Regions from separate parts of the Streptomyces dengpaensis genome, predicted to be linked through region 1. Evidence: predicted binding sites of a transcription regulator. Region 1 holds the regulator's gene; each other region holds the start of a gene.
The links. Region 1 encodes HspR, which represses chaperone genes until heat shock. Its sites were predicted from a motif close to TTGAGNNNNNNNNNCTCAA; they were not measured.
Positions count from the first base shown of each region.

Region 1 (10,079 bases):
GCCCACCGCCGCCGCCCTGGCCTACGGTCTCGACAAGGACGACCAGACCATCCTCGTCTTCGACCTCGGTGGCGGCACCTTCGACGTGTCCCTGCTGGAGATCGGCGACGGCGTCGTCGAGGTGAAGGCCACCAACGGCGACAACCACCTCGGTGGTGACGACTGGGACCAGCGCGTCGTCGACTACCTGGTGCAGCAGTTCCGCTCCGGTCACGGCGTGGACCTCGCCAAGGACAAGATGGCGCTCCAGCGTCTGCGCGAGGCCGCCGAGAAGGCGAAGATCGAGCTGTCCTCGTCCACCGAGACCTCGATCAACCTGCCCTACATCACGGCGTCCGCCGAAGGCCCGCTGCACCTGGACGAGAAGCTCACGCGCGCCCAGTTCCAGCAGCTGACCGCCGACCTTCTGGAGCGCTGCAAGACGCCGTTCCACAACGTCATCAAGGACGCGGGCATCAACCTCTCCGAGATCGACCACGTCGTTCTCGTCGGTGGCTCCACCCGTATGCCCGCCGTCGCCGAGCTCGTCAAGGAGCTGACCGGTGGCCAGGAGGCCAACAAGGGTGTGAACCCGGACGAGGTCGTCGCCATCGGCGCCGCCCTCCAGGCCGGTGTCCTCAAGGGTGAGGTCAAGGACGTCCTGCTCCTCGACGTGACCCCGCTGTCCCTCGGTATCGAGACCAAGGGCGGCATCATGACGAAGCTCATCGAGCGGAACACGACGATCCCGACCAAGCGGTCCGAGATCTTCACCACCGCCGAGGACAACCAGCCGTCCGTGCAGATCCAGGTCTACCAGGGCGAGCGCGAGATCGCGGCGTACAACAAGAAGCTCGGGATGTTCGAGCTGACCGGTCTGCCGCCGGCCCCGCGCGGTGTCCCGCAGATCGAGGTCGCCTTCGACATCGACGCCAACGGCATCATGCACGTCACGGCGAAGGACCTCGGCACCGGCAAGGAGCAGAAGATGACCGTCACCGGCGGCTCCTCGCTGCCGAAGGACGAGGTCGACCGGATGCGCCAGGAGGCCGAGAAGTACGCGGAGGAGGACCACGCCCGCCGCGAGGCCGCCGAGACCCGCAACCAGGGCGAGCAGCTCGTCTACCAGACGGAGAAGTTCCTCAAGGACAACGAGGACAAGGTCCCCGGCGACGTCAAGACCGAGGTCGAGGCGTCCGTCGAGGAGCTGAAGACCGCGCTCAAGGGCGAGGACAGCGCGGAGATCCGTACGGCCACCGAGAAGGTCGCCGCGGTCTCGCAGAAGCTGGGCCAGGCCATGTACGCCGACGCCCAGGCCGCGCAGGCGGCCGGTGGCGAGACCCCGGGTGCCACGCCCGGCGGCAAGGCCGCTGACGACGACGTCGTCGACGCCGAGATCGTCGACGAGGACCGTAAGGACGGTGCCGCGTGACGGAGGAGACCCCGGGCTTCGACGAGCAGCCCGACGTCCCCTCCGGCGCCACCCCTGATGACGCCGAGCCGAAGACCGCTCCCTCCGCACAGGAGGGGGCGGCTCCGGCCGGGGACGCATCGGCAGCAGCTCAGGCGGCAGCCCATACGGCAGCGCAGGCGGCGGCTCAGACGGCCGGCCTGACGGCGCAGCTGGACCAGGTGCGTACGGCACTCAACGAGCGCACGATGGACCTCCAGCGGCTCCAGGCCGAGTACCAGAACTACCGCCGCCGGGTCGAGCGCGACCGGATCGCGGTCAAGGAGATCGCCATCGCGAACCTCCTGACCGAGCTCCTGCCCGTGCTCGACGACATCGGCCGCGCGCGGGAGCACGGCGAACTGGTCGGCGGCTTCAAGTCGGTCGGCGAGTCGCTGGAGACCGTCGCGGCGAAGATGGGGCTTCAGCAGTTCGGCAAGGAGGGCGAGCCCTTCGACCCGACGATCCACGAGGCCCTGATGCACTCGTACGCGCCCGACGTCACGGAGACGACGTGCGTGGCGATTCTGCAGCCGGGGTATCGCATCGGCGAGCGCACCATCCGCCCCGCGCGGGTGGCCGTCGCCGAGCCGCAGCCCGGTGCGCAGACCGTCAAGGCCGACGAGGCGTCGTCCGAGGCGGCCGACGACAAGGAGAGCGGTGGCCCGGACGAGGGCTGACGTTGAACGGATAGGGAAGGAGGGACGTCGAGGATGAGCACCAAGGACTTCATCGAGAAGGACTTCTACAAGGTTCTCGGCGTCCCCAAGGACGCCACCGAAGCCGAGATCAAGAAGGCGTACCGGAAGCTCGCCCGCGAGTACCACCCGGACGCCAACAAGGGCAACACCAAGGCCGAGGAGCGCTTCAAGGAGATCTCCGAGGCGAACGACGTGCTCGGCGACCCCAAGAAGCGCAAGGAGTACGACGAGGCACGCGCCCTCTTCGGCAACGGCGGCTTCCGTCCGGGTCCCGGCGCGGGCGGCGGCAACTTCAACTTCGACCTGGGCGACCTCTTCGGAGGCGGCGCCCAGGGCGGAGCCGGAGCGGGCGGCTTCGGCGGCGGTATCGGTGACGTCTTCGGGGGCCTGTTCAACCGCGGCGGCGCGACCACCGGTACGCGTACGCAGCCCCGGCGCGGCCAGGACATCGACACCGAGGTCACGCTGAGCTTCACGGAGGCCGTGGACGGGGCGACGGTTCCGCTGCGCATGACCTCGCAGGCACCCTGCAAGGCGTGCTCGGGGACCGGCGACGCGAACGGCACGCCGCGGGTGTGCCCGACGTGCGTGGGCACCGGTCAGGTGGCCCGCGGCTCCGGCGGCGGATTCTCCCTGACGGACCCCTGCCCGGACTGCAAGGGCCGTGGTCTGATCGCGGAGCACCCCTGCGAGGTCTGCAAGGGTTCCGGCCGCGCCAAGTCGTCCCGGACCATGCAGGTACGGATCCCCGCGGGCGTCAGCGACGGCCAGCGGATCCGCCTGCGCGGCAAGGGAGCGCCCGGTGAGCGGGGCGGCCCGGCGGGCGACTTGTACGTCACCGTGCACGTGGACGCCCACCCGGTCTTCGGCCGCAAGGGCGACAACCTCACCGTCACCGTGCCCGTCACCTTCGCGGAGGCGGCGCTCGGCGGCGAGGTACGCGTGCCGACGCTCGGCGGACCGCCGGTCACCCTGAAGCTGCCGCCGGGCACGCCCAACGGCCGCACCATGCGGGCGCGGGGCAAGGGCGCGGTCCGCAAGGACGGCACCCGCGGCGACCTGCTGGTCACCGTCGAGGTGAGTGTCCCGAAGGACCTGACGGGGAAGGCTCGTGACGCGCTTGAGGCGTATCGCGAGGCGACCGCGGGCGAGGATCCGCGGGCGGAGCTGTTCCAGGCCGCGAAGGGAGCATGAGAGCGATGGACGGCCGTCGACGCAACCCGTACGAACTGACCGAGGAAACCCCGGTCTACGTCATCTCGGTGGCGGCCCAGCTCTCCGGCCTGCACCCGCAGACCCTCCGTCAGTACGACCGTCTGGGCCTGGTCTCGCCCGACCGCACGGCCGGGCGCGGCCGCCGCTACTCGGCCCGCGACATCGAACTGCTGCGCACCGTCCAGCAGTTGTCGCAGGATGAGGGCATCAACCTGGCCGGCATCAAGCGCATCATCGAGCTGGAGAACCAGGTGGCCGCGCTCCAGCAGCGCGTCGCCGAACTCCAGTCCGCGGTGGACGGCGCCGCGGCCGCCATGCAGCAGCGCGAGGCGGCCGTCCACGCCTCGTACCGCCGCGACCTGGTCCCGTACCAGGAGGTCCAGCAGACCAGCGCGCTGGTGGTGTGGCGCCCTAAGCGGCAGCAGTCCTCGGACTGAGCCGTACCTGTACGACGAGAAGGGGCCGGGAGGTTGAACCTCCCGGCCCCTTCTCGTGTTCTCAGTGCCCCACCGTCTCCCACAGCGTGATCGCCAGTGCCGTGCAGGACGTCACCGCCGCCAGGGACGGCAGGGGCCAGCGGGTGCGTTCCAGGGCGTCGAGGCGCTCCTCGTGGTCGGCGAGGGTCTTGTCGGTCTGGTCGGCGCGCTGCAGGAGGAGGGCCAGGTCTCCGCGCGTGGTGGCGAAGCCGACGTCCACGGAGCGGCGCAGGCAGAGAAGGTACGGCAGGCGGGCCCCGAAGGCGTCCGCATCCTCACCGAAGACGAGGTGCAGCAGGCCCACCTCCGTTGGTACCGCACCGGTTGGGAGGAGCATGCGCGTGCGGTCCAGGCGAGCGAGGAGCGCCCACCTGCGGCTGGCCACCCCGCCGACCCGGACCCCCTGTCCGCTATGGCCGACCTCCTGCATTTCCCGCAGGTTCCTGCCCCGGCCGCCGGGGATCCGTATGCCCACCCGCTCCCGATCGTGGGCGCGGGCGACGCGACCGTACGCGAACTCATGCCGCACCGCCCGAGGTTAGGGGAGCCTGTGCGGGGATCTGAGGGGCTGCGGGGCAGGCGCCGTAGGGAGGGGGTGGAGGCGGTGGACGCGGAAGAATGAGCGGGGTCATGGGTCAAGGCCGGCCTTGGCGGGGCCGTGCCCTGAGGGTGGCTCTTCAGCGCTCCTGGATCGGGGGTATGGCCGTACGGAGGTGACGCAGGAGGGCGGCCAGGCCTTCGGGGGCGGTGGAGAGGATGACGTTCGGGGTGTCGCTTTCGCGGAGGCGGATCGTTCCGTCGGGGGCGGTGGCGACGTAGAGGCAGTCGGCTTCGGGGCCTCCGCTGAACGTTGACTTCTGCCAGTTCAGTTCGGACATCCGTGCCTCCTAGAGCGTGTAGAGCAAATGCTGGATGAGCGCCAGCGAGTCCTTCACCGAGTGTGCTTCAGGGGCCAACGATACGTCGACAGGGCTGAGGGCGTTCTCGGCCAGTCGCGCGAACAGCGCGCTGTACCGCTGAAGTTGTGCCTGCTCACGCAGGTAGTCGGAACCCGTCGCGTGATCAAGGATCACGGTGCCGAGCCGTGGAGTGCCGGGGATGGCGTGGACGAAGTTCCCGCTGAGAGCCGCGTACGCCTGGGCGCTGAACGGATAGATCTGGATGGTCACGTTGGGCAGGCGGGCCAACTCGATGAGCCGTAGCAACTGCTCGCGCACGACCTGGACGCTGCCGAACCGCATGTGCAGCGCCGCCTCGTGAATCACGGCATGGACAGAGGGCGGGTTCTGGCGGGTGAGGATGCGCTGCCGTTCCATGCGGAACATCAGGGCCTCCTCGATGTTTCCGAAGCCCAGCTTGGGGCTGGAAAAGATGGCCCGTGCGTAGTCGGCGGTCTGGAACAGGCCGGGAACGAACAGGGATTGGTGCACTCGTAGGGACTCGGCGCCATCCTCCAGTTCGGCCAGGTTGAGTGCGCCGGACCCGAGGTGTTTCTTGTAGGCGGTCCACCAGCCCTTACCGGATGCCTCGGACATGGCGATCAATGCCTTGATGTAGGGCTCATCTGCGCACCCGTATGCCTGGCATAGATCAACTAGTCGTTCCGTCAGAACGGAGGTGCGACCCAGTTCGATATGGCTCAGCTGCCCGCGGCTCATGCCGACGCGCTCGGCGGCCTCACCGGAACTCAAATCTGCTAGTTCGCGTAGTTGCTTGAGTTCGAAGCCGAGTCGTCGTTGGCGCTCGCTGATGTTCGTGCGCAGTCCCACAGGGTCTCCTTGCTGGCTCGCCCAAAGTCTGCATGGTTCCGGTGAGTTGGTCCACCGAAAGCGGTGAACAGGTTGCGCATAAGAGCCCCATATCTCTACCGTGAGTGCAGTGTCGATTACGCACCGACACCGGTCAACTCCCCCTGCCCATAAGCCGACAGAGCACCCGCCCCTCCCCCCAGGCGTGCGCGGGCAATGCCATCGCGGGGTAACGGAAGCCTTCGCCCCCCACAGGAGCCGACACCCATGGACCCATCCCGCCGTGCAGCCCACCGTCCCGCTCAACTCACCCACGATTACAGCCTGTTCACCCCCGGCGACGCCACCGCACCCCGCGTGTGCCGGGACTTCGTGCGTGCCGTCCTCTTCACTCACGACCGGGAGCACCTCGTCATGCCCGCCGCCCTGTGCACCTCGGAGCTCGTCACCAACGTCCACCTGCACACCAAGGGGGCCACCATGCTCCGCGTCCGGCTCACTCCGGCCCGCTTCCGGGTCAGCGTCTTCGACGAGAGTCCTGATCCGCCCGTTCTGGCGCACCCCGTCGCGGGGGTCGTCGCGTGCTGGGGGAGGGGGCTCGCGCTGGTCGCGGAGATGGCGGACGTGTGGGGCGTCGCCGAAGAGAGGGCGGGGCGGTACGCGAAGGGGGTGTGGTTCGAGTTGGGCTGCCGGCCTCCGGGCACACCCAGCCGGCACGTGAGGAGAGGGTGTCGCCTGTGAACGTGTCCGACCTGGACGAGGGGCTGTGGCAGCTGTGGAAGGCCATGGAACTCCCCGAGGGCTACCGCGCTGAGATCATCGAGGGAGCCATCGAGGTCTCGCCCCTCCGTCGCTTCGCACATGCCCGGGTCGTCAACCGCGTCTGGTGCGCTCTGCAGATCTTCTTGGAGGACGGCGAGTACGGCGTCTGGAACGTCACGTCCGTGATCCACGCACGTAAGGCGTGGATTCCGGACGGCCTTGTGGCTCCTCTGGATGCGGAGCTGATCGAGGACGAGGACGGTCTCGGGATCAAGGCGGCCGCTGCCTCGATGGTCGTCGAGGTGGTTTCGCCCGGCAGGAGCGACCAGGACCGCGACCGCATCCGCAAGCGCCGCGAATACGCCCGCGCCGGCATCCCCGTGTACGTCCTCATCGACGACTACGACGGCCAGGGCGCCGTCACCCTCTTCACCGGGCCACGCCCCGACAAAGCCGACTGGGAGGACATCCACCGTGTCCCCTACGGCACCGATGTCACGATCCCCGAAGGCCCCGCCAAGGGCTTCGTGATCGGCGAGGCGATCACGGGTCCTAAGCGGGGCTGACGGGCGGGCGTATCACGATCACGCTGTCAGAGCGTCAGAGCCAGCTCTCCCAGATGCCGTACGCCTGCGAGCGGCTCGCCGCTTCGTTGCCGACGGCGTCGAGGTACACGACGCGGTAGTAGTACAGGCCCCACCGGTCCTCGTGGACGGTGGTGTCCATGTAGTACGCGCCTCCGGTGCCGACCTGGCCCGAGGTGAGAGTGAGGTAGGACGCCGTGGCCGGGTCCCAGCGTTCCACGCGGTAGGCGCTCAGGCGGGAGCAGTCGCCGAGGCCCGAGCTCTCGGAGCAGCCGACGTACAGCTCGGGGTACTGGTCCTCGCGGACGGTGGTCCCGGTCCAGCCCGTCGGGCGGGTGTCCGGGAAGGTGACGGAGATGTCGGACGTGTGGAAGAAGTCGGGGCCCTCGTCCCGGTACAGGCCGGAGCCGTCGGCGGCGGCGACCCGGTAGACGTGGGTGGCGCCGTCGGGGACCGTCGGGCAGAGGATCTCGGTCTTGGCGAGTGAGCTTCCCGTCCAGCAGTTCTTCGTCCAGATCGTCTCGCCCGTGTCCGGGTCGACCACGCCCTGCCATACGTAGTACTCGGTGACGTCGTCGTCGGCCGGTGGCGTCCAGGTCAGATGGACACCCATCGGGATCTGCTCCGCGGTCAGGTTCCCGACCGGGGCCGGGCGCCGGGTGTCCGGCGTGGTGGCCGTGGCGGCCGGGCCGGGCTGTGATGCGTGGCCGTACGGGTCGATCGTCACGATCCGGTACTCGTACGTCGTCTCGGACTCGCCCGAGACGTCCCAGCAGGTGCCGTTGGTCTGCGTGCGGCCGGCGTACCCGGGGGCGTCGCTACCGGCCCACGTCCAGTACGTCGACGGGGGCCCGAGCGGCTCGGCCGGCCAGATGTTCGGCTTGCACTGGTCCACCGTGGTGCTCTCGCCGGTCGCCGGGTCGGTGCGGATGATCCGGTACGTGGGGAGCGGGCCTTGGTCGGAGGTCCAGGGGTCGGCGCTGCTCCACTCGATCATGACCCCCTCGTCGAACCTGTGCGCGGTGGTCCTGAAGGCGGGGATGGCCTCGGGGCGTTCGGCCATCCGCAGGGTGACCTCCACCGGGGCGGCCGCGTTGCCCTTCGCGTCCACCGAGCGCACCACGTACCGGTAGGTGTCGGCGATCGCTGCCTGCTGGCGCGGTACCACGTCGGTGCGGGTCGTCGTGGAGCCGCTGGCCAGCGCGTTCAGGTAGCCGCCGGTCGCCGGGTCGTACTGGAGGACCTGGTACGAGGCAGCCCCGTCGACGGGTGACCACACCAGGTGCGGTACGCCGGACTCGTAGGCGATGTCGGCGTCGGCGGCGGTCGGCGGCGGCGTCAGGTCGAAGGTGGTGAACGTGGTGGCGGCCGAGTACGCGGACCAGTTCCCGGCGGCGTCACGGGCCCGGCCCCGGTAGGTCGCCTTGCCGCCGTCGGCGGGCTGGCCGGTGTCGCAGAACGCGCCCTTGGCGCCCGTGTGGACGGTGATCCAGGTGTTGGTGGCGGGGTCGAGACGCTGACCCTCGTACCGGGCGATGTCGGCGGCGTTCGCCGCGGTGGTGACCAACTCCGGTCCCGCGAAAGGCTGGTCGTCCGGGCACGCGTCCATTTCGACGAACGGGGCGGCGGGCGGGGTCCGGTCGACGGTGACGACGGGCTGGTCCGCCGAACCGGCCGACGTGTTGCCCGCCTTGTCGTACGCGCGAACCTCGTAGTAGTACGTCGCGCCGGTCGTTGGCGGGGTGTCGGTGTACGAGGTCGCTGTCGTGGTGGCCAGCTTCAGCCAGCTCGTGCTGCCCTTGAGACGGCGGTACACCCGGTAGCCGGCGAGGTCCATCTCCTTGTTCCTGGACCAGGTGATCTTGGCCTTGCTGGTGGCAGTGTCGTACGAGACCGACGTTCCGGTCGGGGCAAGCGGCTTGACCGTGTCGACGGTTGCCGACGTGCGGGGCAGGTAGGCGAAGGAGACGACCGCGCTGCCCGTCCAGTTGACGAAGTCGACGCGCAGGGTGTGCTTGCCGGACGGGATGGTGACGTTGACGGTCTTCGACTGTGTGGTGGAGACGTTCTTCCAGAGGTCGACCTTGCGGACGCCGTCGAGGTAGACGCGGATGCCGTCCTGGGCCTTCACCGGGAGGGAGAACGGCCCACCGGAACCGAAGTCGCGGGTCACCGTCCAGCGGACGCCGAAGTTGTCCTTCGGAAGGCCCGAAGCGGGGGCGCCGGAGCCCCAGTTCTGGTCGATCGCGGAGTCGCAGTCCGTCTTCTTCGGTGTGCCCGAGAAGGTGGTGTTCGCGTAGAACTCCCTTTTGTAGACGGGGGAGGTGCAGGTCGTCGCGGCGGAGGCGGGTGCGGCGGCCGCGGTGAGCAGGCCGCCCGCGGTGGCGAGCACGAGGGCGGAGGAGAGCGTGACCGTCGTGCCTCTGGCTGGGTTCATGCGTTCCTTCAGGAGTCCTGATCGTCGGACGGCGAGGGAAACCGCCGACGATCAGGACTCCTGGGAACGGGAGTTGGTTGTACGGCGATGGATGACAGAAGGTGAAGCTGAGGGGATTGATGAAAGGCGGGACGTGAGCTCTTCCCATCATGTTCACTCGGAGCACACAGATCGCTGTTGCCATCTCGTTAAGTGCGCACTCCTTGACGCTGAGGTGATCACCGCGTTGGCTTTCAGCCACCTGGGTCTCAAAGCTGCAACCCTGCCCGGAAGGCGCCTGTTGTGAACACTCGTAACACCCGCTTGTGCCGCGTCGTCATATCCCTGGCCGCGTCGGCGATGTCCGTCACCCTCGCCGGCTGCGGCGTGGTGGACGGGATCGGTGGCAGCGATTCCAAGGCCAGCCCCACGAAGGGCGACGACGTCAAGGTGGGCCTGCTCCTTCCCGAGAAGGAGAACTCCCGTTACGAGAAGTTCGACTACCCCATCATCAAGAAGCAGGTCGAGAAGCTCACCAACGGCAAGGGCGAGGTCGTCTACGCCAACGCCGAGCAGGACGCGGCCAAGCAGAGCAGCCAGCTGCAGCGCATGATCGATGACCGGGTCGACGTCCTCCTGGTGGACGCGGTGGACTCCAAGGCCATCGCGAGCGGCGTGCAGAGCGCCAAGGACGCGGGCATCCCCGTCATCGCGTACGACCGCCTGGCGGAGGGGCCGATCGACGCGT
Region 1 is NZ_CP026652.1:4,079,594-4,089,672, reverse strand. Features, by position in the region: gene dnaK (molecular chaperone DnaK) at 1-1,411, shown strand, start outside; gene grpE (nucleotide exchange factor GrpE) at 1,408-2,109, shown strand; gene dnaJ (molecular chaperone DnaJ) at 2,143-3,324, shown strand; gene C4B68_RS18720 (heat shock protein transcriptional repressor HspR) at 3,330-3,782, shown strand; gene C4B68_RS18715 (hypothetical protein) at 3,844-4,071, opposite strand; gene C4B68_RS18705 (DUF397 domain-containing protein) at 4,499-4,699, opposite strand; gene C4B68_RS18700 (helix-turn-helix domain-containing protein) at 4,709-5,590, opposite strand; gene C4B68_RS18695 (ATP-binding protein) at 5,837-6,310, shown strand; gene C4B68_RS18690 (Uma2 family endonuclease) at 6,307-6,897, shown strand; gene C4B68_RS18685 (PA14 domain-containing protein) at 6,932-9,352, opposite strand; gene C4B68_RS18680 (sugar ABC transporter substrate-binding protein) at 9,692-10,079, shown strand, end outside.

Region 2 (10,079 bases), 1.2 Mb from region 1:
CTCCCCTCCTCCGCGGCCGACACCCCCGCCCGGGGCTCCGCCCACATGGGCATGGGTGTCATCGCGCACGACGGCCGGCACGGCACACCCGCCACCGGTGACACGACCCAGACGGAGGGCGTGGACGTCTCCAGCCACCAGGGCAACGTCGCCTGGTCGACCCTGTGGAACAGCGGGGTCAAGTGGGCCTACGTCAAGGCGACCGAGGGGACGTACTACACGAACCCGTACTTCGCCCAGCAGTACAACGGCTCGTACAACGTCGGGATGATCCGCGGCGCCTACCACTTCGCCACCCCGGACACCACGACCGGCGCCGCCCAGGCCAACTACTTCGTCGACCACGGCGGCGGCTGGTCCCGGGACGGCAAGACGCTGCCGGGCGCGCTCGACATCGAGTGGAACCCGTACGGCGCCGCCTGCTACGGCAAGTCGCAGAGCACGATGATCACCTGGATCAGCAGCTTCCTCAACCAGTACAAGGCCCGCACCGGCCGCGACGCCGTGATCTACACGGCCACCAACTGGTGGACCCAGTGCACGGGCAACTACGCGGGCTTCGGGGCCGGCAACCCGCTGTGGATCGCGCGGTACGCCTCGACCGTGGGGACGCTGCCGGCGGGTTGGTCCTTCTACACGATGTGGCAGTACACGTCGTCGGGGCCGGTCGTCGGAGATCACAACAAGTTCAACGGCGCACTGGACCGCGTGATCGCGCTCGCCAACGGCTGACATACGGCCCGACCGGCTGACATACGGCACACAACCGGCTGACGTATGCGCGCGTACGGCGGAGGCCCGGCCTCCCTCACGGGACCCGGGCCTCCGCTCTTCCGGAAGCGTCCGTCACACCGCGACCGGAAGCTCCTGCGTCGCACCGTTCGTCGCCGGTGTCAGCGCCAGTTCCAGGACCTGGCGGACGTCCGTGACGGCGTGGACGTCGAGCTTGTCCAGGACCTCGGCCGGGACGTCGTCCAGGTCGGGCTCGTTGCGCTTCGGGATGACGACCGTCGTCACGCCCGCCCGGTGTGCGGCGAGCAGCTTCTGCTTGACGCCGCCGATGGGCAGGACCCGGCCCGTCAGCGAGACCTCGCCGGTCATGGCCACGTCCGTACGGACCGGGCGGCCGGACAGGAGCGAGGCCAGCGCCGTCGTCATCGTGACGCCCGCGCTCGGGCCGTCCTTCGGCACCGCGCCCGCCGGGAAGTGGATGTGCACGCCCCGGTCCTTCAGGTCGCCCACCGGCAGCTCCAGTTCGGCGCCGTGGGAGCGGAGGAAGCTCAGCGCGATCTGCGCCGACTCCTTCATCACGTCGCCGAGCTGGCCCGTCAGGGTCAGGCCTGCCGCGCCCGTCTCCGGGTCGGCCAGCGACGCCTCCACGTAAAGGACGTCGCCGCCCGCGCCGGTGACCGCGAGGCCCGTGGCCACGCCCGGCACCGCCGTACGGCGCTCGGCCGGGTCCTGGGCGGACTCGGGCACGTGGTGCGGCCGGCCGATGAGAGCCCGCAGATCGGTGTCGGTGACGGTGAACGGCAGCTCCCGCTCGCCCAGTTCGTGCTGGGCCGCGACCTTGCGCAGCAGTCGTGCGACGGCCCGCTCCAGGTTGCGTACACCCGCTTCCCGCGTGTATTCGCCCGCGAGCTTGCGCAGCGCGCTCTCGTCGAGGGTGACCTCGTCCTTCTCCAGGCCGGCCCGCTCCAGCTGGCGCGGAAGCAGGTGGTCACGGGCGATGACGACCTTCTCGTCCTCGGTGTAGCCGTCGAGGCGGACCAGCTCCATACGGTCGAGCAGGGCCTCCGGGATGGCCTCCAGGACGTTCGCCGTCGCGAGGAACACGACGTCGGACAGGTCGAGTTCGACCTCCAGGTAGTGGTCGCGGAAGGTGTGGTTCTGCGCCGGGTCCAGGACCTCCAGCAGGGCCGCGGCCGGGTCGCCGCGGAAGTCGGAGCCCACCTTGTCGATCTCGTCCAGCAGGACCACCGGGTTCAGCGACCCGGCCTCCTTGATGGCGCGGACGATACGGCCGGGCAGCGCGCCGACGTACGTACGCCGGTGTCCGCGGATCTCGGCCTCGTCCCGTACGCCGCCGAGGGCGACGCGGACGAACTTGCGGCCCATGGCGTGCGCCACGGACTCGCCGAGCGATGTCTTGCCGACTCCGGGCGGGCCGACGAGCGCGAGCACGGCACCGCCGCGACGGCCGCCCACGACGCCCAGTCCGCGGTCGGCACGGCGCTTGCGCACCGCGAGGTACTCGGTGATCCGCTCCTTCACGTCCTCCAGACCGGCGTGCTCGGCGTCGAGGACCGCGTTGGCGCCCTGGATGTCGTACGCGTCCTCGGTGCGTTCGTTCCACGGCAGTTCGAGGACGGTGTCGAGCCAGGTGCGGATCCAGGAGCCCTCGGGCGACTGGTCGCTGGACCGCTCCAGCTTCTCGACCTCCTTGAGCGCGGCCTCGCGGACCTTCTCCGGGAGGTCGGCGGCCTCGACACGGGCCCGGTAGTCGTCGGACTCGTCCACGTCCGAGGACTCGCCGTTGAGCTCGCGCAGCTCCTTGCGTACGGCTTCGAGCTGGCGGCGCAGCAGGAACTCGCGCTGCTGCTTGTCGACGCCTTCCTGGACGTCCTTGGCGATGGACTCGGCGACATCCTGCTCGGCGAGGTGCTCGCGGAGCTGCTCGGTGGCGAGCTTCAGGCGGGCGACCGGGTCGGCGGTCTCCAGCAGCTGCACCTTCTGTTCCAGCGACAGGAACGGAGAGTAACCGGAATTGTCGGCAAGGGCGGAAACGTCATCAATCTGCTGTACGCGGTCCACGACCTGCCAGGCGGCGCGCTTGCGCAGCCAGCTGGTGGCGAGGGCCTTGTACTCCTTGACCAGGTCGGCGACCCGGCCGGGCAGCGGGTCGGGCACGGTCTCGTCGACCCGGGTGCCCTCCACCCACAGTGCGGCGCCGGGACCGGTCGTTCCCGCGCCGACCTTCACGCGTCCACGCCCGCGAATCAGCGCGCCCGGGTCGCCGTCGGCAAGCCGGCCGACCTGCTCGACGGTGCCGAGCACACCCGTACCGGTGTACGTGCCGTCGACGCGGGGCACCAGCAGCACCTGCGGCTTGCCCGCCGTCGTACGGGCGGCGGCCTGCGCGGCCTCCACCGCGGCGCGCACATCGGTGTCGTTCAGGTCCAGCGGAACCACCATGCCGGGCAGCACGACCTCGTCGTCGAGCGGCAGCACGGGCAGGGTCAGCGGTGTGGACATCGTGGAGTCGGCAGCCATGATCTTCCCCTCGACAATGAAGTAAGTTGAGCTAAACCGACTCAATGCTTGTGAGCACCCTATTGTTCCCCGGCTTCTGTTCGCTCTCAGCGATCGCGCCGTCCTTGGCCCGCTACCGGCTGTGGTGACCCCGGGCGGGCGCCCTCAGGTGATGCCGCCGCCCCGGGCGGAGGGCTGGCGGAAGAAGCGGCGCATGAGGGACCTTGTCTCGAGGCCCTTCTCCACGGACAGCAGGTACGCGGAGGGCGAGGAGGCGAGCAGGGCCTGGCGTTCGCCGGTCGCCGTCCGGGCCAGGCCGGCGACGGCGAAGGTGACGCCGGCGGCCGAACTGATCAGCGGGCCGGCGACCACGCCCGGCTCGGAGAAGCGTGTCCCCCGGGAGGGCACGGCGATCCCGGCGTCGAACAGAGCCTCCCGCACCTCCGCGGCGACCTCGTCCCGGTGAAGGTAGGCCGGGCTGCGCGGGTGCGGTCCCGCGGCGGCCCCGTACCGTTGCCGCAGGTCCTCCGCGTGCGCCGCGATGACGTCCAGGAAGGCGGACGAGACTCCGAGCGTGGACGAGGCGGGCTCGACCGGAACGATGAAGTCGAGTTCTTCCGCGAGCGCGCGGACGGTGTCGGAGTCGGTCGTCGGGAAGCGTGCCGGAACGATCCGGGCCAGCTGAGGCCAGTAGAGCGCGGCCGTTTTCAGCCACCGCTCGTCTCTGAAGTTGATGTACGGGTAGTAGAGCCCGATGCGCTGCAGCACGCTTCCCCCCTCTCGCGCCCGGCCCGGCGGGCCGGAGCCCCAGGGTGGCAGCGTGCTCCCGCTCGCGCCACGCGCAAGCCGGTTCGCGGCAATCCCAGGGGGACTTGGGAGGCACCGACGCGGACACCGAAGCGTTAATTTCGGCAACCCATCCTGGTGAAACTGCCAGGATGGGGACCATGACTGCCTCGTACGACACCCCCGTAGTCATCGATCGCCGGGACGGCCCGTACGGCGAGGTCGTGCTGCGGCGCCATGGCGCGCTGTTGCAGATCATCGCCAATGGGTGCTTCCTGATGGACACGTCCGACGGCCGCTCGGAGCGGCTGCTCGTCGACGCCGCGTACGGCGCGCTGGACGGGCGGGCGGAGCCGAGTGTGCTGATCGGAGGCCTGGGCGTCGGGTTTTCGCTCGCACACGCCGCCGCCGATGCCCGGTGGGGGCGCATCACCGTCGTCGAACGCGAGCCGGCCGTCATCGACTGGCACCTCGACGGACCGCTGTCCGCGCTGTCCGCCGAGGCCATCGCCGATCCGCGTACCGAAGTCGTCGAGGCCGATCTGCTCGATTACGTCAATGAGATTTCCGCCACGTACGACGCGCTGTGCCTCGACATCGACAACGGGCCCGGCTGGACGGTCACCGAGGACAACGACGGGCTGTACTCGAAGGCCGGACTGGCAAGCTGCGCAAGGGCGTTGAGGCCTGGAGGGGTGCTCGCGGTGTGGTCGGCGCAGCCCTCTCCGGAATTTGAAGGAAGCTTGCGGAATGCCCAGTTCCAGCGGGTGCGTACCGAAGAGATCCCGGTTGCCCGGGGCGTTCCGGACGTCGTGCACCTCGCGGTCAGACCTGGATAGCCGAGCTGCGGTGCCTGCCCGTACGCTGCTGCCCTGACGCGGATCATTCAAGCGTCAAGCGCAGTCATGGGATCACCCCACGGATTCCGGAAAGCACACTTCAGGGGCGGGCGATGGAGCAGACACACACCTCCCACAACGGCACGACGGCGACCCCCGGCGCTCAACGCCGGGTGTTGGTGGTCGAGGACGACCCCACGATCCTCGACGCCATCGCGGCCCGCCTGCGTGCCGAGGGATTTCTGGTGCAGACCGCGGGCGACGGTCCGGCGGCCGTCGACACCGCCGAGGCCTGGCAGCCCGACCTGCTCATCCTCGACATCATGCTGCCGGGCTTCGACGGCCTGGAGGTCTGCCGTCGTGTGCAGGCCCAGCGCCCGGTGCCGGTGCTGATGCTCACCGCGCGCGACGACGAGACCGACATGCTGGTCGGGCTCGGTGTCGGCGCCGACGACTACATGACGAAGCCGTTCTCGATGCGTGAGCTGGCCGCGCGCGTGCACGTCCTGCTGCGCCGGGTGGAGCGCGCCGCGCTGGCCGCCACGACGCCGCGCAGCGGCATCCTGCGCCTCGGCGAGCTGGAGATCGACCACGCGCAGCGCCGGGTGCGGGTGCGGAGCGAGGACGTCCACCTCACGCCCACCGAGTTCGACCTCCTTGTCTGCCTGGCGAACACCCCGCGTGCCGTACTCTCGCGCGAGCAGCTGCTCGCCGAGGTGTGGGACTGGGCGGACGCCTCCGGCACCCGTACCGTGGACAGCCACATCAAGGCGCTGCGCCGGAAGATCGGCGCCGAGCGGATCCGTACGGTGCACGGCGTGGGCTACGCGCTGGAGACCCCGACGCCCTGAGGGCCCGGCTCTCGCCGGGATCTTCGGGACCTTCGGAACCTTCGGGACTTTCGTGAGGCTGAAGTGAGGGGGCTGGTGTGATGGGCGGGTCCGGGAAGCACGTGTTCGGGCCGAGCGGCTCGGGAGAGCGCCTCGGGGAACGCGGCAGCGCGAGTCCCTGGGGGGGCGTACGCCCCTTCTCCATCAAGACCAAGCTCGGCGCACTCGTCGTCATCTCGGTGCTCATCACCACCGGTCTGATGATGATCGCGATGCGCACCGAGACCGAGCTGCGCTTCATCACCGTCTTCTCGATGATCGCCACCCTGCTGATAACGCAGTTCGTGGCCCATTCACTGACCGCCCCGCTGGACGAGATGAACGCGGTGGCCCGGTCCATCTCGCACGGCGACTACACGCGCCGGGTGAGCGACAGCCGCCGTGACGAGCTGGGCGACCTGGCCGAGACGATCAACCTGATGGCCGACGAGCTGGAGGCCCAGGACCGCCAGCGCAAGGAACTCGTCGCGAACGTCTCGCACGAGCTGCGCACCCCCATCGCGGGCCTGCGCGCGGTCCTGGAGAACGTCGTGGACGGCGTCTCCGCCGCCGACCCCGAGACGATGCGTACGGCCCTGCAGCAGACGGAACGCCTCGGACGTCTCGTCGAGACGCTCCTTGACCTGTCCCGGCTGGACAACGGCGTCATACCGCTGCGCATGAGGCGTTTCGAGGTGTGGCCGTACCTCTCGGGCGTGCTCAAGGAGGCCAACATGGTCTCCTCCGCGCGCGCGGGCATCGCCTCGGGCTCCGGCAGCCACACGCGCACCGACGTCCATCTGCACCTCGACGTGTCCCCGCCCGAGCTGACCGCGCACGCGGACCCGGAGCGGATCCACCAGGTCGTCGCCAATCTGATCGACAACGCGGTCAAGCACAGCCCGCCGCACGGCCGGGTGACGGTGAAGGCGCGACGGGGCGACTACCCGGAGTCGCTGGCCCTGGAGGTCCTGGACGAGGGGCCCGGCATTCCCAGGACGGAGTGGCACCGGGTCTTCGAGCGGTTCAACCGGGGCGGGGTCCCCTCGCCGCACGGCCCGGGCAGCGACGGCGGTACGGGTCTGGGCCTGGCCATCGCGCGCTGGGCGGTCGATCTGCACGGCGGCCGGATCGGTGTGGCCGAATCCCAGCGGGGTTGCCGGATTCAGGTCACCCTTCCCGGGCTTCCATCTCTGCCAAGTTGACGTAAAGTTCGAGCCGGAGCCACAAGATTCATCCGTGTCGCCGCTGGCGGACACGTGTGATCAGGCAGAGGGCCGCGTGAGTCGTACCGCGACCCTGGATCGACATACCCATTCCGAAGCGGAACCCCGCCTGTTTCCCGCCATTTCCACGACTGAAACGCGGTTTTCGATGTGACTTACACGACGTTGGACGGCCCGGTCTGACCTTCTCGGCCATGGAGGCGTAGCCTTAATTCCCGCTGTCCATCACCTTGTGAAGCGGAAGAGGGCGGTTACCGCCGTGTCGCCACAGTCCCCCAGTAACTCGAGCATCTCGACCGATGACCAAGCCGGGAAGAGTCCCGCTGCTGCGTTCGGTCCCAATGAGTGGCTCGTCGACGAGATCTATCAGCAGTACCTCCAGGACCCCAATTCGGTAGACCGAGCCTGGTGGGACTTCTTCGCCGACTACAAGCCGGGGGCGACCGCCGCCCCGGCTCCGGCGGGTACTGCGGCCGCGGGGGCCGCAGGGACCACCACGGCAGCTCCCGCCGCCCCGGCCGCGCCCACCGCTCCGGCCGCCCCTGTGGCGCCCGCCGCGCCCGCGGCCCCGGCTCCGGCTCCGGCCGCTGCTGCTCCGGCACCGGCCGCGCCCGCGCCCGCTCCGGCGGCCCCGAAGCCCGCTGCCGCCGCTCCGGCCGCCGTGAAGGCCGCCCCGGCCCCCGCGAAGGCCGCCCCGGCCCCCGCGAAGGCCGCTCCGGCCGCCGCGAAGCCCAAGGCCGAGCCGGCGACCGAGGCCCCCGCGGGCCCGGAGATGGTGACCCTGCGCGGCCCCGCCGCCGCGGTCGCGAAGAACATGAACGCCTCCCTGGGGCTGCCCACGGCCACGTCCGTGCGCGCGGTCCCAGTGAAGCTGCTCTTCGACAACCGCATCGTCATCAACAACCACCTGAAGCGCGCCCGGGGCGGGAAGATCTCCTTCACCCACCTCATCGGCTACGCGATGGTGCAGGCCATCAAGGCCATGCCGTCGATGAACTGGCACTACGCCGAGAAGGACGGCAAGCCGACCCTCGTCAAGCCGGAGCACATCAACTTCGGCCTCGCCATCGACCTGGTGAAGCCCAACGGCGACCGCCAGCTCGTCGTCGCCGGCATCAAGAAGGCCGAGACGCTGAACTTCTTCGAGTTCTGGCAGGCCTACGAGGACATCGTCCGCCGCGCCCGTGACGGCAAGCTGACGATGGACGACTTCACCGGTGTCACGGTCTCCCTGACCAACCCCGGCGGCCTCGGCACCGTCCACTCGGTGCCGCGTCTGATGCCCGGACAGTCGGTCATCATGGGCGTCGGCTCCATGGACTACCCGGCGGAGTTCCAGGGCACCTCCCAGGACACCCTGAACAAGCTCGGCATCTCGAAGGTCATGACGCTCACGTCGACCTACGACCACCGGGTGATCCAGGGCGCCGCCTCCGGCGAGTTCCTGCGCATCGTCGCGAACATGCTGCTCGGCGAGAACGAGTTCTTCGACGAGATCTTCAAGTCGCTGCGCATTCCGTACGAGCCGGTCCGCTGGCTCAAGGACATCGACGCCTCGCACGACGACGACGTCACCAAGGCCGCCCGCGTCTTCGAGCTGATCCACTCCTACCGGGTCCGCGGCCACGTCATGGCCGACACCGACCCGCTGGAGTACCGCCAGCGCAAGCACCCCGACCTGGACATCACCGAGCACGGCCTCACGCTGTGGGACCTGGAGCGCGAGTTCGCGGTCGGCGGCTTCTCCGGCAAGTCCCTGATGAAGCTGCGCGACATCCTCGGCGTGCTGCGCGACTCGTACTGCCGCACCATCGGCATCGAGTTCATGCACATCCAGGACCCGAAGCAGCGCAAGTGGATCCAGGACCGCGTCGAGCGCCCGCACTCCAAGCCGGAGCGCGAGGAGCAGCTGCGCATCCTGCGCCGCCTGAACGCGGCGGAGGCCTTCGAGACCTTCCTGCAGACGAAGTACGTCGGCCAGAAGCGCTTCTCCCTGGAGGGCGGCGAGTCGGTCATCCCGCTCCTTGACGCCGTCATCGACAGCGCGGCCGAGTCGCGCCTGGACGAGGTCGTCATCGGCATGGCCCACCGCGGCCGCCTGAACGTTCTCGCGAACATCGTCGGCAAGTCGTACGCGCAGATCTTCCGCGAGTTCGAGGGCAACCTCGACCCGAAGTCGATGCACGGCTCCGGCGACGTGAAGTACCACCTGGGTGCCCAGGGCGTCTTCACGGGCCTGGACGGCGAGCAGATCAACGTCTCGCTGGCCGCCAACCCGTCCCACCTGGAGACGGTCGACCCGGTCATCGAGGGCATCGCCCGCGCCAAGCAGGACATCATCAACAAGGGCGGCACGGACTTCACCGTCCTGCCGGTCGCCCTGCACGGTGACGCGGCCTTCGCCGGCCAGGGTGTGGTCGCCGAGACGCTCAACATGTCGCAGCTGCGCGGCTACCGCACGGGCGGCACGGTCCACATCGTCATCAACAACCAGGTCGGCTTCACCGCGGCCCCCGAGTCCTCGCGCTCGTCGATGTACGCGACGGACGTGGCGCGCATGATCGAGGCGCCGATCTTCCACGTGAACGGCGACGACCCCGAGGCCGTCGTCCGCGTCGCCCGCCTGGCCTTCGAGTTCCGCCAGGCGTTCAACAAGGACGTCGTCATCGACCTCATCTGCTACCGCCGCCGCGGACACAACGAGTCCGACAACCCGGCGTTCACGCAGCCGCTGATGTACGACCTGATCGACAAGAAGCGCTCGGTGCGCAAGCTCTACACCGAGTCCCTGATCGGCCGCGGCGACATCACCCTCGAAGAGGCCGAGCAGGCGCTGCAGGACTTCCAGGGCCAGCTGGAGAAGGTCTTCACCGAGGTCCGCGAGGCCGTCGCGGCCCCGGCCGAGGCGCACGTCCCCGAGGCACGGCCCGAGTTCCCGGTCGCCGTGTCCACCGCGGTCTCCCAGGAGGTCGTGAAGCGGATCGCCGAGTCCCAGGTCAACATCCCCGACCACGTCACCGTGCACCCGCGGCTGCTGCCGCAGCTGCAGCGCCGGGCGTCGATGATCGAGGACGGCACGATCGACTGGGGCATGGGCGAGACCCTCG
Region 2 is NZ_CP026652.1:2,856,387-2,866,465, forward strand. Features, by position in the region: gene C4B68_RS12935 (lysozyme) at 1-732, shown strand, start outside; gene lon (endopeptidase La) at 847-3,273, opposite strand; gene C4B68_RS12945 (DUF6236 family protein) at 3,418-4,020, opposite strand; gene C4B68_RS12950 (spermidine synthase family protein) at 4,200-4,877, shown strand; gene C4B68_RS12955 (response regulator transcription factor) at 4,991-5,728, shown strand; gene C4B68_RS12960 (HAMP domain-containing sensor histidine kinase) at 5,809-6,951, shown strand; gene C4B68_RS12965 (multifunctional oxoglutarate decarboxylase/oxoglutarate dehydrogenase thiamine pyrophosphate-binding subunit/dihydrolipoyllysine-residue succinyltransferase subunit) at 7,232-10,079, shown strand, end outside.
Region 2: the regulator HspR is predicted to act here: its motif matches at 3,300-3,318, upstream of lon (endopeptidase La).

Region 3 (10,079 bases), 2.7 Mb from region 1:
GGGTCGCGAGGTCGGACGCGTCGAGGACTTCTCCGAGGAAGTCCCGGCGGCGCTGGAATGTGGCCACGACAAACGCGCGGGCCTCCTGCGACAGCGGGGCGGGGAGGTCGAGCAGGAAGGTGCGGCTCCCGGTGGGGCGCAGGCCCACGGCGGCGAGCAGGCCGGGCCAGTCCTCGTTCTCCCGGACGGATCCGGGCAGCGTCGCCCGCATCTCGGTGAACCAGTCCTCATGGACCGCGTCGATACGGGACTGCAGTCCGGGGCGGCCGATGCCGATGTCGCGCGGGAGGCAGCGCGCGGTCAGGCCTCCCTCCAGCAGAGCGAGGGTGCCGCCGGGCGCGAGCGCCTGCGCGAAGCCGGCGAGGGCGGCGCGCTGGTCGCCGACGTGGTGCAGCGACTTGCTGGCCCACAGCAGGTCGGCGCGGTAGTCCAAGTCACCGAGGCCGTCGGCGAGTTCGGCCTCCAGCGTGCTGAAGCGATCGGCGATGCCGAGCCGCTCGGCGCGGGCGCGGGCGGCTTCGAGGAGCGGCTCCGCACCGTCGACGGCGACGACCCGGGCCTGCGGGAACGCGTCGGCGAGGAGGCAGGAGATGACGCCGGGGCCGCTGCCCGCGTCCACGATCAGCTCGGGCTCGGGCTGCCGCTCCCGCAGCCAGTCCGCCGCCTGCCGGTACATCGGGGCGTACAGGTCGGCCTCCCGCTCCAGCAGGGGGAGCATCTCCGCGAAGTCGATCTGTGTGTGGTCGTGGTGGTGCGCCGTCTGAGCGTGATCGTGGTGGTGGTGTGCCATGGTCGCGAGCCTCTCGTTCCGGGATGCCGACAGCGTGCTCCGCCACTCCCGGAAACGGCCAGTCGTGTTGCTCAAACAGCAAACCGGCCGAGCCCGCCGGAGGGGCTATCACTAGCCCGTCCGGCGTTTGGGGACGAGCGCGTTAGCGCGATGCGGGGGTTTGGGGGCGGCAGCCCCCAAGGACGATGGGGGTCCCCCGCTCTGGGGGTACCTCCCAGGCCCTTAAGGCACTGGGGGAGAAGCCGAGAGTGGGGAGGGTAGGGGCGCAGGGGGCGAAAAACCGCCCCCCGGCCCCGGTCCGGGAGCAGGCGTTCTCGGTGGACGGGGAGAGGACGTGCGTGACGAACTGGGTCATGGAGTTCACGCGGCCTTCGTGAAGGCCCTCAGGTCGAACTGGGGATCGGCGCGGCGCCGGTCCTGGTCCGGCAGTCCCACCAGCCGCGCGACGAACCGCTCGGTGAGCGGGTCGCCGGGCGGCAGCTGGGTGAACCAGCCGCGCCGCAGGTCGGCGGCCGTGCTGCGTGGGCTGCGGCCCTGACCGTGACCGGCGAAGCGCGCCTGCCCGGCCGGAACCAGTCCCTGCTCGGCGGCGCGCGCCTCCACGACCCGAGCGGCGTCGTTGGCGGGCCGGCGCGGCCGCGGGCCGAGGACCTCGTCGATGTCGCTGCCCACGTCGTGGGCGGCGGCCTTGTCGACGGTGGTGATGTACACGCCGCCGGGCCGTAACACGCGGGCGGACTCGGCGACGATCGCGCGAACGCCCTCGGGCTCGTCGACGAGATGCAGCAGCCACACGCTGGTGACGGCGTCGAAGGTCCCGTCGGGGAACGGCAGCCGACGGCCGTCGGACCGGACGACGGAACCCGGCAGCCGCGCGGCGGCCCTGACCGCCATGCCGTGCGCGGCGTCCACGCCCGTCACCCGCAGCCCGGGCCGGTCCGCGGCGAGCCGCCTGGTCACGATCCCGGTGCCGCAGGCGACGTCGAGCAGGCTGCGCGCGCCCTCGGGCACCAGGCCGAGCACGGCGCGGGCGGCCGCGGCGGCGCGTGGCTCACCGCCCCGCGTCGCGTCGTACTGCTCCGCTTCCTTGTCGTAGTCCAGCACCCGCGTCAACGCACCCCGTGCCCCGCGGCCAGCTCCTCCACCCTGCGGGCGAGATTGAAGTCGAGCTCGGTGACGGCTCCGCCGATGCTGTGCGTGTTCACGGTGAGGGAGACGGTGTTGTAGCCGAGCGTGAGGTCCGAGTGGTGATCGAGCTCTTCCTGCACCTGGGCGATGTGCACGACCATCGCGGTTGCCGCGAAGTGCGAACGGAGCCGATAGGAACGCGCAAGCCGGTCCCCTTCCAGCGACCACCCCGGCAGCTCCGCCAGCCGCTCTTCGATCTCCTTCTGCGACAACGGTTCGACGGCCATGACCTCGCTCCTTCCTACGACGCGACTGCGGATTCCTCTGCTCCTCACCCTGCCACAGCCCCCTGGGAACAGCCCGTCCGGCGTTTGAGGACGAGCGCGTCAGCGCGACAAGCGGGGGTCTGGGGGCGGCAGCCCCCAGGTATGGGAAGGGCAGGGGCGGAGGGGGCGAAAACCCCCCGACGGTCGCCGGACCCTCGACTACGGTCACCGTATGAGCATTGCCGCGTCCGACGCCCCCGCGCCCCCAACCGCCGCTCCCGAGAAGGGCATCGGCCCCCTGCTCCGCGCCTGGCGCGAGCAGCGGCGCGTGAGCCAGCTGGAGCTGGCGCTGCGCGCGGGCTCCTCGGCCCGGCACATCAGCTTCATCGAGACGGGCCGCTCCCGCCCCAGCCTCCCGGCCGACCCTGCGACGGCCAAGTACCTGCATTCACAGAACTCTTGATCAACCGTCAGTCCCAAAACCGGGCGGACATGACACACTGCTCGGGTACTTCGGCGCTTGGGGAGGCGTGGCGTGAGTGAGCGGCGGGCTGCGCCCACCGTGGGGCAGGTGGTACTGGGGCGGCGGCTGCAGGAGTTGCGGGAGGCCGCGGGTCTGAAGCGGGAGGAGGCGGCCCGCGTGCTGCGGGTCGCCCCGGCGACCGTGCGGCGGATGGAGGCGGCCGAGGTCGCCCTCAAGATCCCTTACGTGCAGGTGCTGTTGACGACGTACGGCGTGCCCGACGCCGAGGTGGCCGCCTTCGTCTCGCTGGCCGAGGAGGCGAACCGGCCCGGCTGGTGGCAGCGGTTCCACGACGTGCTGCCGGACTGGTTCAGCATGCACGTCAGCCTGGAGGGCGCCGCTCACATGATCCGCTCGTACGAGCCGCACTTCATGCCCGGACTGCTCCAGACCGAGGACTACGCACGGGCGGTACTGGAGGCCGGGACGGTCGGGCAGACGGGCCCCGAGACCATCGAGCGGCATGTGGCGCTGCGCATGAACCGGCAGAAGAAGCTGCTCACCCGCGAGAACCCGCCCCACCTCTGGGTGATCATGGACGAGACGGTGCTGCGCCGGCCCGTGAGCATCGACTCCTCCGTCATGCGGAACCAGATCGACCGGCTCCTCGAAGCGGCGGACAGCGATCACATCACGCTCCAGGTCGCCGAGTTCGCGAAGGGCCCGCATCCGGGGACGTACACGTCCTTCGCGCTGTTCCGCTTCGCGGAGCCGGAGCTGCCGGACATCGTCTACAGCGAGTACGTGACCGGTGCCCTGTACCTCGACTCGCGCGCCGAGGTGGGCCTGCACCTGGAGGTCCTCGACCTCATGACGGCCCACGCGGCCACCGCCCAGCGCACCAAGACGCTCCTCCAGGAGTTCCGCGAGAACTTCTGAGACACCGTCCGCATGAGGCACCACCCGAAGACCGAATGGTGCCGTCCCAGGTCACGCAGGACATCAGCCCCGAGGGCGTCGAGAAAGCCCGCCGGCTCGTCCGCCGGAGCGGCACCCCCTTCCCCCCGCGCACCCACGCCGAGTTCTCCCGCTTCTTCGACGGGCTGGAGCTGTTCGAACCCGGTGTGGTCTCCGTCTTCGCATGGCGCCCGGAAGCGGAGGACCTGGCCGCCCAGGCGGAGGGGCCCGTCCCCGTGTACGCGGGGGTCGCGCGCAAGCCCTGACCCGACTTTTACGCGGCGCCGCCCTTCGTGCGCTTGTCCTTGTCCTCGTCCACGATCTCGGCGTCCACCACGCCCTCCTCCTCGGCCGTGGTGTGCTCGGTGGCCGGTTCGTCCTGGGGCGTCTGCTGGGCCTGCGTGTACATCGCCTGCCCCATCTTCTGGCTGACGGTGGCCAGCTTCTCGATGCCGGCGCGCAGGGCGGCCGTGTCGGTGGCGGAGTCCTCCAGCAGCCGTTTCACGTCGGCGGCGGCGGACTCTACCTCCGTCTTCGTCTCGGAGGGGATGCGCTCGTCGTTCTCGCGGACGAACTTCTCGGTCTGGTAGACGAGTTGCTCGGCCTGGTTGCGGGTCTCGGCGGCCTCGCGGCGTTTGCGGTCCTCCTCCGCGTACTGCTCGGCGTCCCGCATCATGCGGTCGATGTCGTCCTTGGGGAGCGCGGAGCCGCCCGTGACGGTCATCTTCTGCTCGCGCCCGGTGGCGAGGTCCTTCGCCGAGACATGCATGATCCCGTTGGCGTCGATGTCGAAGGCGACCTCGATCTGCGGCACCCCGCGCGGCGCCGGCGGCAGCCCGGTGAGGTCGAAGACGCCCAGCTTCTTGTTGTACGCGGCGATCTCGCGTTCGCCCTGGTAGACCTGGATGCCGACCGACGGCTGGTTGTCGGCGGCCGTGGTGAAGATCTCCGAACGGCGCGTCGGAATCGTGGTGTTGCGCTCGATGAGCTTGGTCATGATGCCGCCCTTGGTCTCGATGCCGAGGGACAGCGGGGTGACATCGAGGAGCAGCACGTCCTTCACGTCGCCCCGGATGACGCCGGCCTGCAGGACGGCCCCGACCGCCACGACCTCGTCCGGGTTGACGCCCTTGTGCGGCTCCTTGCCGGTGAGTTCCTTCACGAGGTCGGTGACGGCGGGCATCCGGGTGGAGCCGCCGACCAGGATGACGTGGTCGACCGCGGACAGCTTGATGCCCGCGTCCTTGACCGCCTTATGGAAGGGGGTCTTGCAGCGGTCGAGCAAGTCGGCGGTCAGCTCCTGGAACTGAGCGCGCGTCAGCTTCTCGTCGAGGTGCAGCGGGCCCTCGGCGGTGGCGGTGATGTAGGGCAGGTTGATGGTGGTCTCGGAGGAGCTGGACAGCTCGATCTTGGCCTTCTCGGCGCCCTCGCGCAGCCGTTGCAGCGCCATCTTGTCGTGGCCGAGGTCGATGCCGTACGAGGCCTTGAAGCGCTGGACGAGGTGTTCGACGATCCGCTGGTCCCAGTCGTCGCCGCCGAGATGCGTGTCGCCGTTGGTCGCCTTGACCTCGATGACGCCGTCGCCGATCTCCAGGAGCGAGACGTCGAAAGTGCCGCCGCCCAGGTCGAAGACCAGGACGGTCTGCTCCTCACCGCGGTCGAGCCCGTACGCGAGGGCGGCGGCCGTCGGCTCGTTGATGATGCGCAGGACCTTGAGGCCCGCGATCTCGCCCGCCTCCTTGGTGGCCTGGCGCTGGGCGTCGTCGAAGTAGGCGGGCACGGTGATCACGGCGTCCGTGACGTCCTCGCCGAGGTAGGCCTCGGCGTCCCGCTTCAGCTTCTGCAGCACGCGCGCCGACAGCTCCTGCGCGCGGTAACGGGTGCCGTCGATGGTGCCCTGGTCCGGGAAGCGCCAGTCCGCGTCGCCCATGTGACGCTTGACCGAGCGCGCGGTGCGGTCCACGTTCGTCACCGCCTGCCGCTTGGCGACCTCGCCGACGAGTACCTCGCCGTGCTTGGCGAAGGCCACCACGGACGGTGTGGTGCGCGCGCCCTCCGCGTTCGCGACGACGGTGGGCTCACCGCCCTCCAGGACAGCCACCACCGAGTTCGTGGTACCGAGATCGATACCGACCGCACGTGCCATCTCCGTCCCCTTCCGCCAGGACCCTTGCCCACCTCCAGCACAAAACTTGAGTGGGCTGTTGTCAATGCTGTCACTCCACGTATCCCGAAAACGGCGAAGCCGCGCCCCGGTCGCCTGGCGCGGGGCGCGGCATCGAGGGGCGTACGCGCGTCAGGCGAGCTTGGCCGACAGGGTGATCGTCGTGCCGGTCAGCGCCTGGCTGACCGGGCAGTTCTTCTTGGCATCCTCGGCCGCGGAGACGAAGCCGTCGTTGTCGAGGCCCGGCACGGTGCCCTCGACGGTGAGGTGGATGCCGGTGATGCCCTCACCGGGCTGGAACATGACGTCGGCGTTGGTGACGAGCTTGCTCGGCGGGGTGCCGGCGCCCGCGAGGGCGTGCGACAGCGCCATGGAGAAGCAGCTGGAGTGGGCGGCGGCGATCAGCTCCTCCGGGCTGGTCTTGCCGTTCGCGTCCTGGGCCCGCGACGCCCACGTCACCGGCTGCTGGCCGATGCCGGAGGAGTCGAAGGTGACGACGCCGTTGCCCTCGAGCAGGTTGCCTTCCCACACGGTGTGTGCGGTGCGCGTGGTTGCCACGATGAATCCCTTCGCTGAGGTCCCGTTTTCGGGGTCCGTATCCACCATCCGATCACACCTGCGCCCGGCGCACCCGGAAAGGACGCGGTCTACTCGAAAGGGGCGCGGTGTCCCGGAAGGGCGGCACACCGCGCCCGGAAGACGGCACCGCGCGCGCTGAACGGGAGCCGCGCGCCCGGCAGAGCACACATACCGGCGGTGCGGGTTGGCCCCGCTGAACCCGTCGGAGCCCCGTCGGACGGCACGCTCGGCGAACCCTCAGGCGGCACGCTCATCCGGCTCGTCTGATTCGTCCGGGCGGTCCATCAGCGGCACTTGGGGACCGTTGCACTCGCGCAGCCACCGTCGCAGTACGCGGTGCACCTGCTCCGCGCCGACGAGTTCGGCTTCGTCCTCGACCGGCGCGGAGAGCGCCATCGGCGAGAGCAGGAAGGGCCGGCCCTGGGCCCCGCCGAGTCCGCCGTGCGAGCCGATCTGCTCCTCGAAGGCGAGGACTTCGCCCTCGCCGGGGTCGTACCAGGAGTTGACCATGATGTCGGCGGTGTGCGGGAAGGCGTGCGTACGTCGTACGGCGTCCGCGGCGCCCGGGCCGAAGTCGGCGAGCGGCCCGAGAAGTTCGTCGTCGAGTTCGTCCACCGGCACCTCCTTGCCGTGCGCGCCGAGCACCACGCCGCCGTGCTCCTTGCTGCGGACGAGTACGAAGCCGACGCCCGGGTGGTTGGCGAGGGTGGAGAGCAGCGCGGGATGGCGGCGGTCGATCTCCTCCCGGCTCATCCGGTGCGGTACGTCGGGGAAGGAGACCAGGCCCAGGTTGCCGGAGGCCAGCACGATGGGCTCGGAGCGGCGCCGCGAGGGGCGGTGCTGCTCGCCGCCCTCCTCGACCGGCCTGCGCAGCGCGGCCCGTACGGCGGCCCGCGCCTCGGCACCGCTGTGCGTGCTCTGTGCCTTGCGCGGCACGGGCAGCCCGCAGCCCGCGCGGACCAGATTGCCGAGCGTGAGTCCGTAACGGGTCAGGAACGTCTCGCCGGGGCTCTGGCCGTGGTCGGACAACAGCACGATCCGGTACGGCCGCGGCGCGTGCTCGGCGACCTTCGCGATCAGCGCGAGCGACCGGTCGAGGCGCTGCAGGACCTTCTCGGCGTCCCGGCTGTGCGGCCCTGAGTGGTGTGCCACTTCGTCGTACGCCACCAGGTCCGCGTAGACCGCGTTGCGCCCGGCGAGCATGTCGCCGATCACCGCGGCGACGACGACGTCCCGCTCGACGACGGTCGCGAAGGCGCGGACGAAGGGGTACAGCCCGCCCCGCCTCACGCGCGGGCGCCGTTGCTCGATCCGGGCCCGCATGGACTGGCCGATCTCCCGCAGGACGTCGGCGACGAAGGACATGGCCGTACGAACGGCGTTGGCGGGGTCGGAGAAGTACGCGAAGTAGCCCGCCCGCGAACGGTTCTCCCTTCCCCGCCGCGCGGCCACGGACAGGACGAGGGCGAGCTGGCCGGCGCCGCCGCTGAAGAGGTTGCCGCGGCTCGCGCCGTCGACGGCGAGCAGTCCTCCGTCGCCGGTGTGCTCGACGGCCCGGCGCTGGAGTTCGGCGGCGCTGGTGGGCCGGTTGCAGACCATGACCTCGCGGCTGTCCTTCTCGTACCACCGGAAGGCCGGGACGTCGTGGTTGCTGCCGTGCAGGATGCCCAGCTGGCTGGCGCCGGTCTGGCTGGACCAGTCGGTGCGCCAGGGGATGAGCCGGTGAGTGGGGCGGCGGCCTCCCAGCCACTGCGCCACGGTCGGCATGAGCCCCTGGCCGACGGCCCGTTCCAGGACGTCGTGGCCCACGCCGTCGAGCTGGAGGAAGACGGCGCCGGGGGTCGAGGGCCCCGCCCGTCCGTCGGCACGCCTGCGACGGCGGTCGGCGAGCCGGTACAGCCTGCGCCGGTACGCGTCGTCGTCCCGTACCGCGAGGGCACCGCCGGTGGCCGAGGCGACGGCGGACATCGCGGCGGCGACGACCACGGCGGTCTCGGGGGCGACCTCACCCTGCCCGGAGGGACTGATCCGCAGGGCGACCAGCAGCAAGGACCCGTTGAGGAAGAAGACCAGCAGCCCGAGCACGAGGGCGGGCACGAGCAGCAGCGCCCTGACGAGCAGGGGCCACACCAGCGACGAGAGCAGACCGAAGACGCCCGCGCCGGCCGCCGCGGTGGTCGCGATCTGCGTGGCGCTGTCCCCGTCATCCGACTGCAACTGGAAATCGGGCAGCGCACCGGCGAGGACGAGCATCGTGACCGTCGACACGGCCCACACCGTGATGCTCCGCCATACTCCGCTGAGGATCCGCCGCCAACGTCCTCCACCCACGCCCAGTCCACCTCACGTCCCGGCCCGCACGAGCCGCGAGGCCTGCTTCCACCCTGGCACAACGGGCGGGCGCGCTTCAGCGGCCGTCGTATCCGGCCGTCGGCATCGACAGACGGCGGTGGACCCGGGCCTTCATCTGCGCGTCGTACGACGGTTCGGCCGTGCCGACCGTCTCGACCCGTACGCCGCGGCGCACGCACTCGGCGGTGAACTCGTCGACGGAGGCGAGGGCACGCTCCAGCACACGGCGGCTGGGCGCCACGAAGAGATCGACGAGGCCCGCCTCGACGTCGGCCCACAGGGTGCGGTGGTCGGGGCGCAGACCCCGTACGAGGAGTTCGCGCGTGATCACGTAGCCGCGCTCGGCGGCCCAGCGGGCGCACATGGCGTGCTGGCTGCGGGAGTCGACGAGGAAGGGATCCGCGTCGAGCTCCTCCAGGGGCGTCAGACTGGCGATCGTCGTGACGCGGAGCGACGGGCCGCCCTGGTCAAGCCGTTCGAGCCGTTCGAGCTGTTCCAGCCCGTCGAGCGAGCACTTGAGGGCGTGCCTGCCGGAGGCACCGCGCGCGTCTCCCATGGCGTCCCCCTCACCTCCGGGTTCCCCGCCGACCCTACTCCTGCCCGTAGGCTCGGGGGGAGTCGCGCGAAGGAGGCAATGAGGTGCCGGCGGAGATCACCTGGTGGGGGCACGCCACCTGCACGCTGGCGGACTCCGGAACACGCGTGCTCACCGACCCCCTCTTCGCGCGCCGGCTCGCGCACCTCAGGCGCAGGCGCGGGGCGCCGCCCCCGCCCGCGGCGGCCGTCGCCGACGTGGCGCTCGTCTCGCATCTGCACGCCGACCATCTGCATCTGCCCTCGCTGGCACAGCTCGCCCCGGGCACCCGGCTGATCGTGCCGAGGGGCGCGCGGCGCGCGGTGCCCGGGCTGCGCGGGCTGGACCACCTGCGGCTCACCGAGGTGATGCCGGGCGACCGTACCCAGGTCGGTGACCTGGTCGTACGCACCGTGTCGGCGCGGCACGACGGGCGACGACTGCCCGTCGGTCCGCACCGCGCCCCCGCCGTCGGGTACGTCGTCGAGGGCGAGGCGCGAACGTACTTCGCCGGGGACACCGGGCTGTTCGCGTCGATGGCCGAGGAGGTCGGCCCCGTCGACGTAGCCCTGCTGCCGGTGGGCGGATGGGGGCCGTATCTCGGAGAGGGCCACCTCGACGCGGGGCGCGCGGTCGAGGCACTCGCCCAGTTGATGCCCCGCAGCGCCGTGCCGGTGCACTACGGCACGTACTGGCCGATCGGCCTGGACGCCGTGCGCCCCCACGAATTCCACGCCCCGGGCGAGGAGTTCGTCCGCCTCGCCGCCGAACGGACACCCCAGGTCGCGGTGCACCGCCTCGAACAC
Region 3 is NZ_CP026652.1:1,380,064-1,390,142, forward strand. Features, by position in the region: gene C4B68_RS06255 (class I SAM-dependent methyltransferase) at 1-790, opposite strand, end outside; gene C4B68_RS06265 (class I SAM-dependent methyltransferase) at 1,151-1,894, opposite strand; gene C4B68_RS06270 (4a-hydroxytetrahydrobiopterin dehydratase) at 1,900-2,205, opposite strand; partial or broken gene C4B68_RS06275 (helix-turn-helix domain-containing protein) at 2,417-2,596, shown strand; gene C4B68_RS06280 (helix-turn-helix domain-containing protein) at 2,720-3,586, shown strand; partial or broken gene C4B68_RS06285 (SAM-dependent methyltransferase) at 3,628-3,870, shown strand; gene dnaK (molecular chaperone DnaK) at 3,879-5,750, opposite strand; gene C4B68_RS06295 (OsmC family protein) at 5,901-6,326, opposite strand; gene C4B68_RS06300 (alkaline phosphatase family protein) at 6,585-8,678, opposite strand; gene C4B68_RS06305 (hypothetical protein) at 8,755-9,198, opposite strand; gene C4B68_RS06310 (MBL fold metallo-hydrolase) at 9,339-10,079, shown strand, end outside.
Region 3: the regulator HspR is predicted to act here: its motif matches at 5,797-5,815, upstream of dnaK (molecular chaperone DnaK).